DNA from 4 places in the Rhizobium sp. AN5 genome. Region 2 is predicted to be linked to each of the others. Evidence: riboswitches for the same ligand, from Rfam matches in the RefSeq annotation. Region 2 holds a riboswitch; each other region holds the start of a gene.
What was found. A riboswitch is a leader RNA that binds a small molecule or an ion and turns the genes downstream of it on or off. The one in region 2 is predicted to bind cobalamin.

Region 1 (3,408 bases), 800 kb from region 2:
GTGAGCCTTGGCGAGCCGGACCTTGCCAATGGCGAAACGCTGTTCTGGGCGGGCGGCTGCGCAAGTTGCCATGCGGCACCAGATGCCAAGGGCGATGCGCTTTTGACGCTCTCGGGCGGGCAGGCGCTGAAAAGCCCCTTCGGTACCTTTCATGTGCCCAATATTTCCTCCGATCCTCAGCATGGCATTGGCGGCTGGACGCTTTCGGAATTCGGCGATGCGATGACGCGCGGCGTCGGCAAGAACGGCGAACATCTCTACCCGTCCTTCCCTTACGCCTCCTATGCCCGCATGACGCAGAAGGACATCAACGACCTCTTCGGTTATTTGCGGGTTCTGCCCGCCAGCCAGAATGATGCGCCGGATCATGAACTGCCGTTCCCCCTCAACATGCGCATGGCATTGGGCGGCTGGAAATTCCTCTATTTCGATACATCCGCGCCACCCCGCGTCGAGCTTGCCGATGCCAATGCCGAATTGCTGCGCGGCCAATATCTGGTGGAAGGCCCGGGCCATTGCGGCGAATGCCACACGCCGCGCAATGCGCTTGGCGGTTTTCTGGATGGCAAATGGCTGGCCGGTGGTCCCAATCCCGAAGGCGAGGGCCGCATTCCCGATATCACCCCCGGCTCGCAGAGCGTAGGAGGCTGGGAGGCGGCCGATATTGCCAACTATCTGGAAACCGGCTTCACCCCGGAATTCGACAGCGTCGGCGGCTCCATGGTCAAGGTCCAGCAGAACATGGCGCATCTGACGGCCGATGACCGCAATGCGATCGCCGCCTATCTGAAGGCCATCCCGGCGCGGTAGCCCTTTGCCGTCATGTCTGACTTGATCCGGCATCCAGCAACAGTGCGCAATTCTCACGCCGGCCTGCCATTGACTCCCACCCGCACCCATCGGATAACGATCGTGTGATGGTTCCTTCCGGGCGTTCCGGAAGGTGAAAAGGGAACACGATAGGGAGACATCCTCATTCGTGGCTGCCCCCGCAACTGTGAGCGGAGAGCCTGAAACGAAATGCCACTGGTAAGCATCTCGCCGGATATGGGCGAGGGCAATGCCGGGAAGGTGTTTCAGGTTTTGACCCGTAAGCCAGGAGACCTGCCATCACGGAAATGTCCATGCCGGCGGGGTGTCCGGAAGAGCGGAATTTCAGGGTGGTTGCGCTTGAACGTGCCGCCCTGTGTCAGTCTCGTATCCCCGTGGTGAAGTGTATCGCATGCGGCTGCACGGCGTTTTGCCGTTCCGCCGCGTCTAAAGGCGCGGGGTCGCGCCGTAAGAGGGGTCACCATGTCCATCAACCAGAATACGGCAAATGCCGCCGTTTCAGCAAAAACGGGCAGCTTCGCGCAATCGCTGACGGCGATCGTGCTTGGCCTGTTCGTCGTCGGTTTTGTCGGCTTTTCGCATGTGGAAGCCGTTCACAACGCCGCGCATGACACACGTCATGCCAATGCTTTCCCTTGCCATTGAGGGGGAAAGCATGTCGTTCTTTCGCAATATCGTTTTTACCGCCGTCCTCGTCGGCATCGTTGGCGGCTTCGCCGTTTCGGCCATGCAGGCTTTCGGCACCACGCCGCTGATCCTGAAGGCGGAAGCCTATGAAAATGCCGGTGGCGAAGCGCCCCATAGCCATGATGCTCCGGCCACGACCGGTGCTGCCATTCCCGCGCACGAACATAGTGAGGAAGCCTGGTCTCCGGCAGACGGCTTCGAGCGCACCGCCTATACGGTAGCCGCCAACGTGCTGACCGCCATCGGTTATGCGCTGGTGCTCACCGGCCTCATCTCGCTGCGCGGCACCAATGCCGGCTGGCGCGAAGGCCTTTTGTGGGGTGTGGCCGGTTTTGCCGCCGTCATGCTTGCGCCGATGATCGGCCTGCCGCCGGAACTGCCGGGCAGCCCGGCCGCCGCGCTTGAGGCGCGTCAAATCTGGTGGCTTTCGACGGTTGCCGCGACCGCAGGCGGCATTGCGCTGATCGCATTCCGGCGCGAACCCTGGGCAATCGTGCTCGCACTGGTGTTGATCGTTGCTCCACATGTGGTGGGCGCGCCCCTGCCGCCGGAAGGTGAACATGCGCTGGCACCGCTGCCGCTGGAACGACAGTTCATCGTCGCCGCCACCGTGACCAGCTTTGTCTTCTGGGCCTTGCTCGGAACATTGAGCGCGTTTTTCCTGAAGCGCTTCCAGTCGGCTTGAAACCATGCAGGACGCAGCCGAATGGAGTGACGAACTCGATGCGCTGCGTTTTGCCGTTCCCGGTCACGGCGCTTCCTGCGCCGTGCATCGCCTTGCTTTCAAGGCAGTCCTCGGCGTCAGCCCGGAACGGGAAGCGGCGCTCGCCTATTTTCATGAGAATGAGGCTGCCTTTACGGCCGCAGCCCTTGCCAAAATAAAACGCTCGGCTTTGCCGGCCGGTCGCAGTCTGCATCTCAACAGCCGCGATATCCGCCGTGCGATTGCGGGGGAGGGAGCGGAGCCTGCGCCCCGCGCGTGCAGGGTGCTTGATCGCGGGTAATGCGCGATATTGTCCGGACGCTCATGCTTTGCGCGCCCTCATTCCTGTGACAGGCACAGGAATGAGGATGAGAGGATCCGCAAAACTCTCGACACCAAGGTGAGCTTCACCGGTGTTCCGCCGCAAAAATTCCAAGTTCCGCCTCGGCTTCCGGACCAAAGAGGCCGAGGTGTTTCAGAATTTCCACAGCGAAACTGACCGGTGCACTGCCGGCTGCGGTTACGATACCGCCATCGCTGACCGCCTTCGGCTGGTCGCGATAGAGCGCTTCGCCGCGATAGGACGGATAGGCCTTGTGCGAGGCGAGCGAATTGCCGGTATGGGCGACGTCATCAAGGGCGCCCGTGCCTGCAAGCGCGCTGGCAGCCGCGCAGATGCCGGCAACCAGTCGGCCCTTCTCGCGAAACCGCTGTACCAGCCCGCCAAGATCGACAGCCGTTCCCTTTTCCCAGCTGAGGCCGCCGGGAATGACGAGCGCATCGATGTTAGCAGGATCAAGCGCGTCATAGGATGTGTCGGGCGTAACGTTGAGCCCGCCCATTGAAACCACGGGCCGGCCGTCCGGGGTTGCGTAAACGATCTCGACGCCGAGATAGCCGCGCGCGGCGGCGGCAAGCAGCGCCGGTTCCCAGTCAGCAAAATCCTGCGCAAGCGCAATGGCAATCCGTGTCATGGCCGTCTCCGAAGGTTGCAATCAGGCGATAGACTGCATGTAGCGCATGCCGGTGACCGGGCGCGGCGCGAAATCCATGCTTTCGTAGAAACGATGCGCGGCGACATTGCCGGTCGTGGCGCTGACGGAAAGATAGTCGCAACCGAGGCGCTTGGCGATATCGCGGGCGCGGGAAACCAGGTGCTGGCCGGTGCCATGGCCGCGGTGACCGTC
Region 2 (3,408 bases):
AAGCGGATGCCGTGATCGGCGATGGTATTCATCGCGGAACCTCGGATCTGGGAGAAACTGGCAGGGGTGCGGGCGGTGCCGGAACGCTGCTGTTTTTTCCTATTTGAATTTGCAGGGCGGTGCCTGCGGCAATAGGATCATAATCACGGCGGTGGTGGATGCAAACGGAATGTTTGTGCCATTCAACGCTCCACGCCAGACGATCGACAGGCCCGGGAGGCAGCATGCGCAGTTCCATCGAAATCTTCAACATCCGCACCCGGCAGATGCGGGTGGTCTGGCAGACGCCGGAGCTGTTCGAGGCGCCGAACTGGTCGCCGGACGGGAAATATCTGCTTCTGAACTGCGATGGCCTGCTTTACCGCCTGTCACTTGCCGGCGACCCTTCGCCGGAAAAGGTCGATACCGGCTTTGCGACAATCTGCAACAACGACCACGGCATTTCGCCTGACGGTTCGCTTTATGCCATTTCCGACAAGGTGGAGTTCGGCAAGAGCGCCATCTATTTGCTGCCATCGACGGGCGGAACGCCGCGGCTGATGACGAAGAACCTTCCGTCCTACTGGCACGGCTGGTCGCCGAACGGGAAAGGTTTCGCCTATTGCGGCATTCGCGATCAGGTTTTCGATATCTATTCCATGGACATAGACAGCGGCGTTGAGACACGCCTTACCCGTGGTGAGGGCCGCAATGACGGGCCGGATTATTCGCCGGATGGAGAATGGATCTATTTCAACTCCAGCCGCACCGGCCAGATGCAGATCTGGCGCGTGCGGGTGGATGGCTCGGCCGTCGAGCGTATCACTGACAGCGCCTACGGCGACTGGTTCCCGCATCCGTCCCCCAACGGTGACAAGGTCGTCTTCGTCTCTTATGACGCCGATGTCTTCGACCATCCGCGCGACCTCAACGTGCGCGTGCGGCTGATGGATATGGATGGCGGCAATGCCGAAACGCTGTTTGACCTTTTCGGCGGGCAGGGAACGATGAATTCGCCCAACTGGTCACCTGACGGGGATGAGTTCGCTTATGTGCGGTATTTTCCCGTTTGGTGATGCGGTAGGGGTGCTTCAGCCGGCGCGCGTCTGCGCGGCGAAAGGCCGCTTTTCAGCCGAAAGAGCTGAGCTGGTTGGAATTCCGGCTCAAGGCCGCAATAACGCAGGTGAGGTGGCCACGGTCACATTGCCGCATCACTGCGCAAGATACTTGTATTTGCAAGCTTTGTTGCTCATAAGCGTCTTCGTCAGGTGCCCGCCTTTTACGGCGGGAGAATCGGGAATCCGGTGCAAGACCGGAACGTGCCCAGCGCTGTGAGGCGGATGCCCTTTTTCTAGATGCCACTGAATCCATTCGGGAAGGCGAAAGCGGGCGGATGAAGCCGAGTCAGAAGACCGGCCTGACAGGATAGACCAGACCGCGTGGACGGCGGCGGGTTGTTGCAGCAGCGCGTTGTGCAGGCGAAAACCGGAGCCGGTTTTCGTGGCAGCGCGCCAGCATTGTTGGGGATAGACGATGCCGACCGATCCACTCGCGACCAGTTTGCTCGACGGCAATGCATTTGATCACGCGCTTTCGCCCGCCTACCCGTTTTCCGAGGGGGAGCGAGAGGCGATCTACCGTGCGATCGAAACCCGCCGTGATGTGCGTGATCAGTTCCTTCCGGATCCATTGCCGGAAGATGTGGTCGAGCGCCTGCTGAAGGCGGCGCATTCCGCGCCCTCGGTCGGTTTCATGCAGCCGTGGAATTTCACGCTCGTCACTGACGGTGCGGTCAGGCAGGCAGCCTGGGTTGCCTTCAGCCGCGCCAATGGCGAGGCGGCGGCGATGTTCGAGGGGGAGCAGCAGGCGCTTTACCGCAGCCTCAAGCTTGAGGGCATCCGCAAGGCGCCGCTCAGCATCTGCGTCACCTGCGATCCGACGCGTGGCGGCAAGGTGGTGCTGGGCCGTACCCACAATCCGCGCACCGATGTCTATTCCACCGTCTGCGCCATCCAGAACCTCTGGCTTGCAGCGCGCGCCGAAGGCATCGGCGTCGGCTGGGTCAGCATTTTCCACGACAGCGACATTCGCACCATTCTGGAAATCCCCCACCATATCGAGATCGTCGCCTGGCTATGCCTCGGCCGCGTCGATACACTTTATACCGAGCCGGAACTGGCGGTGAAGGGTTGGCGCCAGCGCGTGCCGCTGGAGGAACTGGTGTTTCGCAATCGCTGGGGTGGGCGGTAAAGAGAAGACGCGACCGTCTTGTGAGTGAGACAGAGCGTTGCCAACTCCATACCGGGTGCTTGATAGGAGCTATTGCTGCGGCTGAATGCCCTTCAGCGCCGGGTTTTTCAGGTCGATCCGGCCTGTCTGGTCGGGCAGGAATTTAGGGCCGATGACGCGGACCTTGCTGTTGTTCGGGTCATAGTCGCGTTCCGGAACCGGTTGTTCCGGCGGTTTTGCGGCCTGCTGCAGTTCGGTGGGTTTCTGAGGGGTGTCACCTTGCGGTGATGGAATGGTCGTGATGCTGGAATAGGGTTTCTCAGCTTCCGGCCGCGCAGCCTCCTGCTGCTTCATCTCCTCGTGATAGGCGGCCATGTTGCAGGCGCAGCCTGGGGCTTTGGTTGATGCATTTCGATAGGCAAAGGCGGTCGGCAGGTCCTTGTAGGGCTTTCCCGTTTCAGCCGAGACCATGTCAGCCGTTTCCTGCTCCGTCATGGAGTGGAAATAAAGCTCCGTCTGCGTACCCGGACACATTTTCTGGCATTGTTCGGCCTGCGCACGGAAATCGAGCGGCGAGGCATTGGAAGCGATGGGGAAAAACGAGCCGTCGCAGGTGCGCACGCACAGCGTCCGGAGCCCGCCTTCCGCAGCGGCATTGGGGTAGGGCGAAAGCCCTGCCTGTCCCGGCGGATTGCCCTGTTGGTCGAAGGCGTCGGGATAACGTGTCACATCGGGGGCCGTCGGCTGGCGCGCTTCCGTTTCCGGAATGGCGCTGCAGCCATTGGCGTCAAGGGCGGCGAGAATGCGCTGGCGTCTGATGTCGCCATCATCGCTGCCCTGGGCAGCCATGGCATCGTCGCGATCACGGATGATGGCATCGCGTTCGCTCTGCGCATCCGCCATCGCGTCGCTGATCTCCGCGCAGAGTTCGGCATTCGGGCTGCCATAAACGGTGACGCTTGCGGATGAACAGCCGTAACGGCGCAGATCGTTCCTGATCCTGCGGATCTCGATGTTCTGGCGGGTGAGCGCATTGGCGTAACGCCGTACCTCGGCGGTGTTGCCGATGACACGCGGCGGTTCGCGCAGCTGCGCATAAAGCGTATCGCAGACCTGATCCGCGAAAGCAGCGGCCGGGGCGATGAAAACAAGGGGAAGCAGGAGGCCGATAATGCTGCGGCGCCGGGTCAATGGTGCGAT
Region 3 (3,408 bases), 1.3 Mb from region 2:
CTCTGGCCCCTTTCCGCGGCAAGGCGATTGCTGGCGCGGATGGCGTGATAGGTCACCGTGTAGAAATAGATATTGGTGAAATCGATGCCTTCTTCCGAGCCGTAGAAGATGCGCTCGCGCGCCAGATAGCCATGCAGGTTCATCTGACCAAGCCCGATGGCGTGGCTCGCATCATTGCCCTTTTCGACGGAAGGGACAGATGAGATGTGGCTCATGTCAGAAACAGCCGTCAGCGCCCGGATGGAGGTTTCGATCGTCTTGCCGAAATCAGCCGAATCCATTGCTGAAGCAATGTTGAGCGAGCCGAGATTGCAGGAAATATCCTTGCCCATATGGCTGTAAGAGAGATCGTCGTTGAACTCGCTCGCCTCGCTGACCTGCAGGATTTCCGAGCAGAGATTGCTCATGCTGATGCGGCCGGCGATCGGATTGGCGCGGTTAACCGTATCCTCGAACATGATGTAGGGGTAACCGCTTTCGCACTGGATTTCTGCGATGACCTGGAAGAACTCGCGGGCCTTGATCTTCTTCTTGCGGATGCGGCTGTCGGCGACCATTTCCTGATATTTTTCGCTGACGGAAATCTCGGTAAACGGTACGCCATAAACACGCTCAACATCATAGGGCGAGAACAGGTACATATCCTCGTTGTTTCTCGCGAGTTCGAAGGTAATATCAGGGATCACCACGCCGAGCGAAAGGGTCTTGATGCGGATTTTTTCGTCGGCGTTTTCACGTTTCGTATCGAGGAAACGCATGATGTCCGGGTGGTGGGCATGCAGATAAACCGCGCCAGCGCCCTGGCGCGCGCCAAGCTGGTTGGCGTAGGAGAACGAATCTTCCAGCAGCTTCATGACGGGAATGACGCCGGAGGACTGGTTTTCGATCTGTTTTATCGGCGCGCCGGCTTCGCGAATATTGGTCAAGGACAGTGCTACGCCACCGCCACGCTTGGAAAGCTGCAATGCTGAATTGATGGACCGGCCGATGCTTTCCATATTGTCTTCCACACGCAGCAGAAAACACGAAACCAGTTCACCGCGGCTTTTCTTGCCGGCGTTGAGAAAGGTCGGGGTTGCCGGCTGGAAGCGGCCGGAAATGATTTCATCCATCAGATCGCGGGCAAGCTGTTCGTCGCCACGCGCCAGAGCCAGCGCCACCATGCAGACGCGGTCCTCATAACGCTCCAGGTAACGCTTCCCGTCGAAGGTCTTCAGCGTATAGGACGTATAATATTTGAAGGCGCCGAGAAATGTCGGAAAACGGAACTTTCTGGCATAGGCCTCGTCGTAGAGGTCACGGACGAAATTGAAGGAATACTGGTCCAGCACCTCCTGTTCGTAATATCCCTCGGTCACGAGATAATCGAGCTTTTCCCTGAGATTATGGAAAAACACCGTGTTCTGGTTGACGTGCTGGAGGAAATATTGCCGTGCCGCAAGGCGGTCCTTGTCGAGCTGGATCTTCCCGTTTTCATCGTAAAGGTTCAGCATCGCGTTCAGCGCGTGATAGTCCAGTCCCGCGTCCAGGTGTTTCTGCGCGGCGGTTACTTGTTGTTTGGCATCCGTGTTGCGCACCGCGCTCGAGGTCAGCGTGTCCAAAATCGTTCCAATCCATGATTGACGTTGGCGACATCTTCCTCCGTGCCGAGAAGCTCGAAGCGGTAGAGAAACGGCACCGCGCATTTACGCGACACGATATCTCCGGCGGATGCGAAAGCTGCGCCAAAATTCGTATTTCCCGCCGCGATGACGCCGCGAATGAGATTTCGGTTTGAGGGCTCGTTCAAAAACCGGATAACCGGTTTCGGTACCGCTCCTTTCATGCCGCCGCCCCCATAGGTGGGGGTGACGAGAACATAGGGCTCCGACACGTGAGGAACGTCTTCCTCGGCGCCGAGCGGCAGGCGAAGCAATCGTCGCCCCAGTTTCTGAAGGAAGCGATGAGTGTTCTCAGACCGGCTGGAATAATAGACGATCAGCCCCATCGCACCGCCTCCTCAGCTGATCGAGCCAATCATGTCCGGACGGAAACCCGCCCAATGGCGTTCGCCGGCAACAACCACGGGAACCTGCATGTAACCGAGGCCGCGAACGCGATCGAGGGCATCCGCATCTTCGGAGATATCGACGATCTCGTAGCTGACGCCGATGCGGTCAAGCGCACGATAGGTGGCAGTGCACTGGACGCAGGCGGGTTTGCTGTAAACGGTGACGGTCATTGTTTCCTCTTTCGAAGCCGCCTTTACGCACGGCTCAACATTGCCCGCCTGCAATCGAAAGCGGGTGGCGATGGTTCTGTCATTCTGGCGAGGCGCGCGGCTTAGGCCGCGTAAGATCGCTGTCTACGCCGACGAGCGTAGAAACTCATAAAAATGCACTGGCATGACTTCACCCCGAAGCTTGTTCTGGAGGGGGCAGAAAAGGGCGCACGCAATTCATTTGCGTCATACACCTTCCTTCCGGACACCCCGCCCGTGGACGTTTTCGCTCAAGGCAGGTCTCCTGACTTGCGGGTCAAAACATCCATTCCCACCTTCCCGGAGCTTTTAGCTCCAGTGGCTCAAATCGGAACGATGCTCACCGCTTACAGTTGCGGGGGCAGTTTCGGCATTGCTTCACCATAATGGTGTTGCGCACCGAATTCCCGTCTTAGCTCCCGACGCTTGCGAATCGAAAGAACCTTGAACACCACATATAGTATATGAGGAATTTTTTTCGTCAATAATTAGACATGCCAAAGCCCCACCCTGTGGATCAAAAAGATTCAACACATGGTCAACAAAGGCTTAACGGTAAATGTTCGATGCCGCCTACGGACGGAAGCGGCGGGTTTATTCCCAGATATCGATGCGAATATCGGCGGGGCGGGAGTTCTCGATTATCCGCTTTCCGTTGGGAAGATCGTTTTCGAAAAGTTTGGCGTGAATCTCAGTCGCGTCGAGACCATAGCCCTGCCATCTATCCCGCAGGCGTTCCTCGAGCACCGCAACGGATGGGCCTACGAAGATGGTAAGATCGAAGCTGCCGGAAAGCTTCGTCCACGGCGCCTCGTTCAACAGCAGATAGTTGCCTTCGGCAAGGATGAAGCGTGTCTCGGGCGCGATGGCGCGAGCGGAGGCAATGGCTATTTCGCGGGAGCGGTCAAAAACCGGGACAAGAACTTCCTGCCCGCCCTGACGAACTGCGGAGACGACATCAAGAAAGCCGCGCACGTCGAAGGTTTCCGGTGCGCCTTTTCGCGGCAAGAGCCCCCGTTCATCGAGAATACCGTTATCCATATGGAAGCCGTCCATGGGCAGGACAGCCGCAGCCTCGCCGCCCGCCACCAGGGCACCGCACAGGGCATCCGCCAGCGTGGATTTGCCGGCCCCAGGGGGACCGGCAATGGCAATGATAAAACGAGATT
Region 4 (3,408 bases), on a different contig from region 2:
ACGCCGATCGGCAGCACCTGCCCCGGAATGACGGTGCGCGAAAGAATATCTGCGATGATCATGAAAATTGCCCCGGTCAGCGCCGTCACCGGCAGCAACATGCCGTGGCGAACGCCAACGAAGATGCGCGCCGCATGCGGGATGACGAGACCGACAAAGCCGATAGAACCGACCAGCGACACCATGACTGCCGTCATGACAGCCGAAACCGAGATCAGCACCGCATAGACCCGGCGCACCGGAATACCGAGCGAAGCTGCTGCCTGACTGCCGAAAGCGAAAGCATCAAGCGCGCGTGCGTACCAGAGGCACACCGCAAGACCCGCAATACTGACTGGCAAAGCCAGCCAGACATCCGGCCAGCGCACGCCCGAAAGATTGCCCAGCAGCCAGAACATGATGCCGCGCGCCTGTTCGGCATTGGCGGATTTGGTGACGATGAACGACGTCATGGCGTTGAACAGTTGCGAACCGGCGACCCCCGCCAGAATGATGGCGCTGTTGCCGTGCCCTGCCCGCACCGCCAGAAGGCTGACCAGCGAAAAAGCCACAAAAGCCCCGATCAGGGCGCCCGCCGGCATCGTCAGGAACCCCGCCCCGAAGCCCAGAAGCGCCACGGCCACTGCCCCGGTTGAGGCGCCTGCGGAAATACCGAGGATATAGGGATCGGCGAGCGGGTTGCGCAGGAGTGATTGAAGCACCGCACCGGCCAGCGCCAGCGAGGCGCCACAGCACGCGGCAACAACGGCGCGGCTGAGACGGTAACTCCAGACGATGCCCTCATCCAGCGGCTCCAGCGGATAACCCGCATGAAAAACACGATTGGCAATGGTCTTTGCCACCACGTCGAACGGAATGGCAGTCTCGCCGATGGCCGCACCGCCAATCAGCGCGACGAGCAGCAGGGCGAGTGCGGCAAATGCCAGACCCGCCCTGCCAAGATTGACGGAAAGACCGTTCACTTGGCGAGACCGGCTGTGGAAATCGCCTCAGCCAGCGTTTCAATGCCTTCGATCGTGCGGATAGTCGGGTTCATCGCCTGCGCGTCCATTTCGAAGACATGGGCCGCCTTGACGGCGGGCATGATGCTGGCAACCGGATCGGTAGCGAGGAACTTGAGCTTGACGGCGACGTCATCGGCGGGGAAACGCCGGCGGTCCATCTTGCCGGCAACGATCACGGACGGATTGGCCTTGGCGATGGTTTCCCAGCCAACAGTCGGCCATTCCTCATCGCTTTCGATAACGTTCTTCAGCCCGAGCGCGGACATGATGTAACCCGGCGCACCATTGCGGCCCGCCACGTAAGGATCGATATCCAGCTCGGCGCTGGAGAACCAGAAAACTGCTGAAATCTTGCCATTCGCCGAAGCGATCTTGGCGCGGGCGGCTTCCTCACGCTTTTTCAGGTCGGCAACGACTTCCTCGCCGCGATCCTGCACGTTGAAAATTTTCGCAAGGTCGCGGACCTCCTGGTAGATCAGGTCCATGGTGAAAACGGACTTGCGCACGCCGTCGCCGCCGCCGGAATTATCCTTGCCCATGCAATCGGCAGGGGAGGTATAAACGGGAATACCGAGTTCGGCGAATTGCTCCGGTGTTCCAACAACGCCTTCGGGACCGATCTGCCACTGGAACTGCGTCGTCACGAGGTCCGGCCTCTTGCCAACCACCGCCTCGAAGCTCGGATCATTGTCGGCAAGCCGCTCCACCTTGGCATTGGCGTCTTCGTAACCCTTCAGAACCGGGCCGATCCACAGCGCCGTGCCCACCACCTTGTCGGCAACGCCGAGCAGATAGAGAACCTCGGTCGTGCTCTGGCCGACCGATACTGTGCGGGCGGGCGCCTGCTTGAAGGTGATTTCGTGACCGCAGCTATTGATCGTCAGCGGATAGGTGGTTTCGGCAGCCTGAGCGGCACCGGGGGTCAAGGCCGCTAATGCGACAGCCAGAAGACCGGCGGAAACCGGCAGGTGTTTGAAATGAAACATATGTTCTCCAGTCTAAATAAAGTGGCGTGATCCGCAGGCCGCGCGTCAAAACGCGTAGTGACAGAGCGACAACAAGTGTGGAGATGGAGAACGGGACTTTAAATACGTTTCCGCGGACGGAAAGGTCATAATTAGCTCCTCTTCCGGGCATCCCCGCCCGTAACGATGGTCAATATTATGACGGCAGGTCTCCTGGCTCACGAATATGCGCCGTTCATCTGCCTTCCCGCACCTTGAAGGGTGCAGTGGCATGACGCTTTTCAGGCGTCACGAGGATGAACGGCAATCCGCTTACAGTTGCGGGGGCAGCCACGGCATTGGGCGATAGAAATCGCCCGCACCATGTTCCCTATTAATCCCTTTGCCCTTCGGCTTCAGGAACCGTCGCTTTCTGACATAAGGGGCAAGCGACGGGGCGTCAATTGCGATAGTGCTGCAGCTCAGCACAAAGACGGGCCTGCCAGAGCGAAAATTTTTGTAGCACCGGAAGGCGCCGGTTGCGGCGCGTCTTTGGACATGGTGGTAAGAGTTTCAATCACCACCAGCCCGGATTGCGCAATAAAATCAGTAAAGAGACTATTGTCGCTGATGGTGTCGAGGCGCACCAGCTCATCGTCCAGATCGGAAAAATGCCGCCTCACAAGCGCAATCGCATCCATGTCCGCACCCGCAACGACCGGACCGATAATGTGGCCCCGCCCCGCCGCACGGCGCAGCGCAAAAGCGATAAGACGGTCCGCCTCAAACACACCGTAACCCGCATTCTGCGTCAAAAGTCGCTGTAAAACGTTCCGGCGCGAAACGCCAAAAGCCGCCCGGTCTAGTTCCACCACATCAGTCAGATGACCTGCGGATAACGGCTCTATTTGTTGTTTTCTGCCGGGCGGCGGTATCTCGAAAAGGCAATTCGCCCTTCCCCGGAAGAGATATACTTTTTCCGCATCGCCGGCAAAGCCCAACCTTGAAAACAGCCGCCGCGACGCTCCCGTCGCGTTCAACCGCAGGGAGACAGCGGGGAATGTCGCGACAAGTTTCTGCACCAGCCATGGTGCTACGCCCTGCCCCTGCAAACGGGGGGAAACAATGACCATGCCAAGCGTCGCAAACCCCTGATCATAGGGAAAGAGCATCGCGGTTGCGACAACACGGTCGATCTCATCGAGCGCAGCAAGACCCACGCCGCATTGCCGCAGAAAACACCATTCATTCGCGTGATATCGCCATCCGACGGCCATGGAGAGTGCATGCAGATGATCGGCATCCACCTCCGCGATATCCACGGTCCGCAGTTCGAAACTATCGACTTTGAGCAGGTCCATAACCAACGGCCCTCATCCCCTACGGCTCACAACCTTCATCCGGTCCCGGCCTAGCCCACGACATCCGACGGTAGCCGGTTACGCCAGCACGAATTTTCT

Region 1: it holds a riboswitch for cobalamin, as region 2 does, so the genes downstream of both, CRP02_RS15410 (CbtB domain-containing protein) here and bluB (5,6-dimethylbenzimidazole synthase) in region 2, are expected to answer to the same signal.
Region 3: it holds a riboswitch for cobalamin, as region 2 does, so the genes downstream of both, nrdH (glutaredoxin-like protein NrdH) here and bluB (5,6-dimethylbenzimidazole synthase) in region 2, are expected to answer to the same signal.
Region 4: it holds a riboswitch for cobalamin, as region 2 does, so the genes downstream of both, CRP02_RS05770 (ABC transporter substrate-binding protein) here and bluB (5,6-dimethylbenzimidazole synthase) in region 2, are expected to answer to the same signal.

The regions. Positions count from the first base shown of each region.
Region 1 covers NZ_OCMJ01000004.1:627,205-630,612, forward strand. Annotated here, with positions in the region: gene CRP02_RS15405 (c-type cytochrome) at 1-810, shown strand, start outside; cobalamin riboswitch at 902-1,127, shown strand; gene CRP02_RS15410 (CbtB domain-containing protein) at 1,294-1,476, shown strand; gene CRP02_RS15415 (CbtA family protein) at 1,487-2,203, shown strand; gene CRP02_RS15420 (hypothetical protein) at 2,208-2,522, shown strand; gene CRP02_RS15425 (type 1 glutamine amidotransferase family protein) at 2,629-3,195, opposite strand; gene CRP02_RS15430 (GNAT family N-acetyltransferase) at 3,217-3,408, opposite strand, start outside.
Region 2 covers NZ_OCMJ01000004.1:1,427,397-1,430,804, reverse strand. Annotated here, with positions in the region: gene CRP02_RS19550 (glyoxalase superfamily protein) at 1-32, opposite strand, end outside; gene CRP02_RS19545 (TolB family protein) at 225-1,055, shown strand; cobalamin riboswitch at 1,229-1,415, shown strand; gene bluB (5,6-dimethylbenzimidazole synthase) at 1,513-2,229, shown strand; gene CRP02_RS19535 (DUF2865 domain-containing protein) at 2,299-3,399, opposite strand.
Region 3 covers NZ_OCMJ01000004.1:2,721,474-2,724,881, reverse strand. Annotated here, with positions in the region: gene nrdE (class 1b ribonucleoside-diphosphate reductase subunit alpha) at 1-1,601, opposite strand, end outside; gene nrdI (class Ib ribonucleoside-diphosphate reductase assembly flavoprotein NrdI) at 1,589-1,987, opposite strand; gene nrdH (glutaredoxin-like protein NrdH) at 2,000-2,221, opposite strand; cobalamin riboswitch at 2,477-2,701, opposite strand; gene CRP02_RS25880 (nucleoside triphosphate hydrolase) at 2,834-3,408, opposite strand, start outside.
Region 4 covers NZ_OCMJ01000003.1:518,653-522,060, forward strand. Annotated here, with positions in the region: gene CRP02_RS05765 (FecCD family ABC transporter permease) at 1-962, opposite strand, end outside; gene CRP02_RS05770 (ABC transporter substrate-binding protein) at 959-1,990, opposite strand; cobalamin riboswitch at 2,155-2,391, opposite strand; gene CRP02_RS05775 (GNAT family N-acetyltransferase) at 2,431-3,309, opposite strand.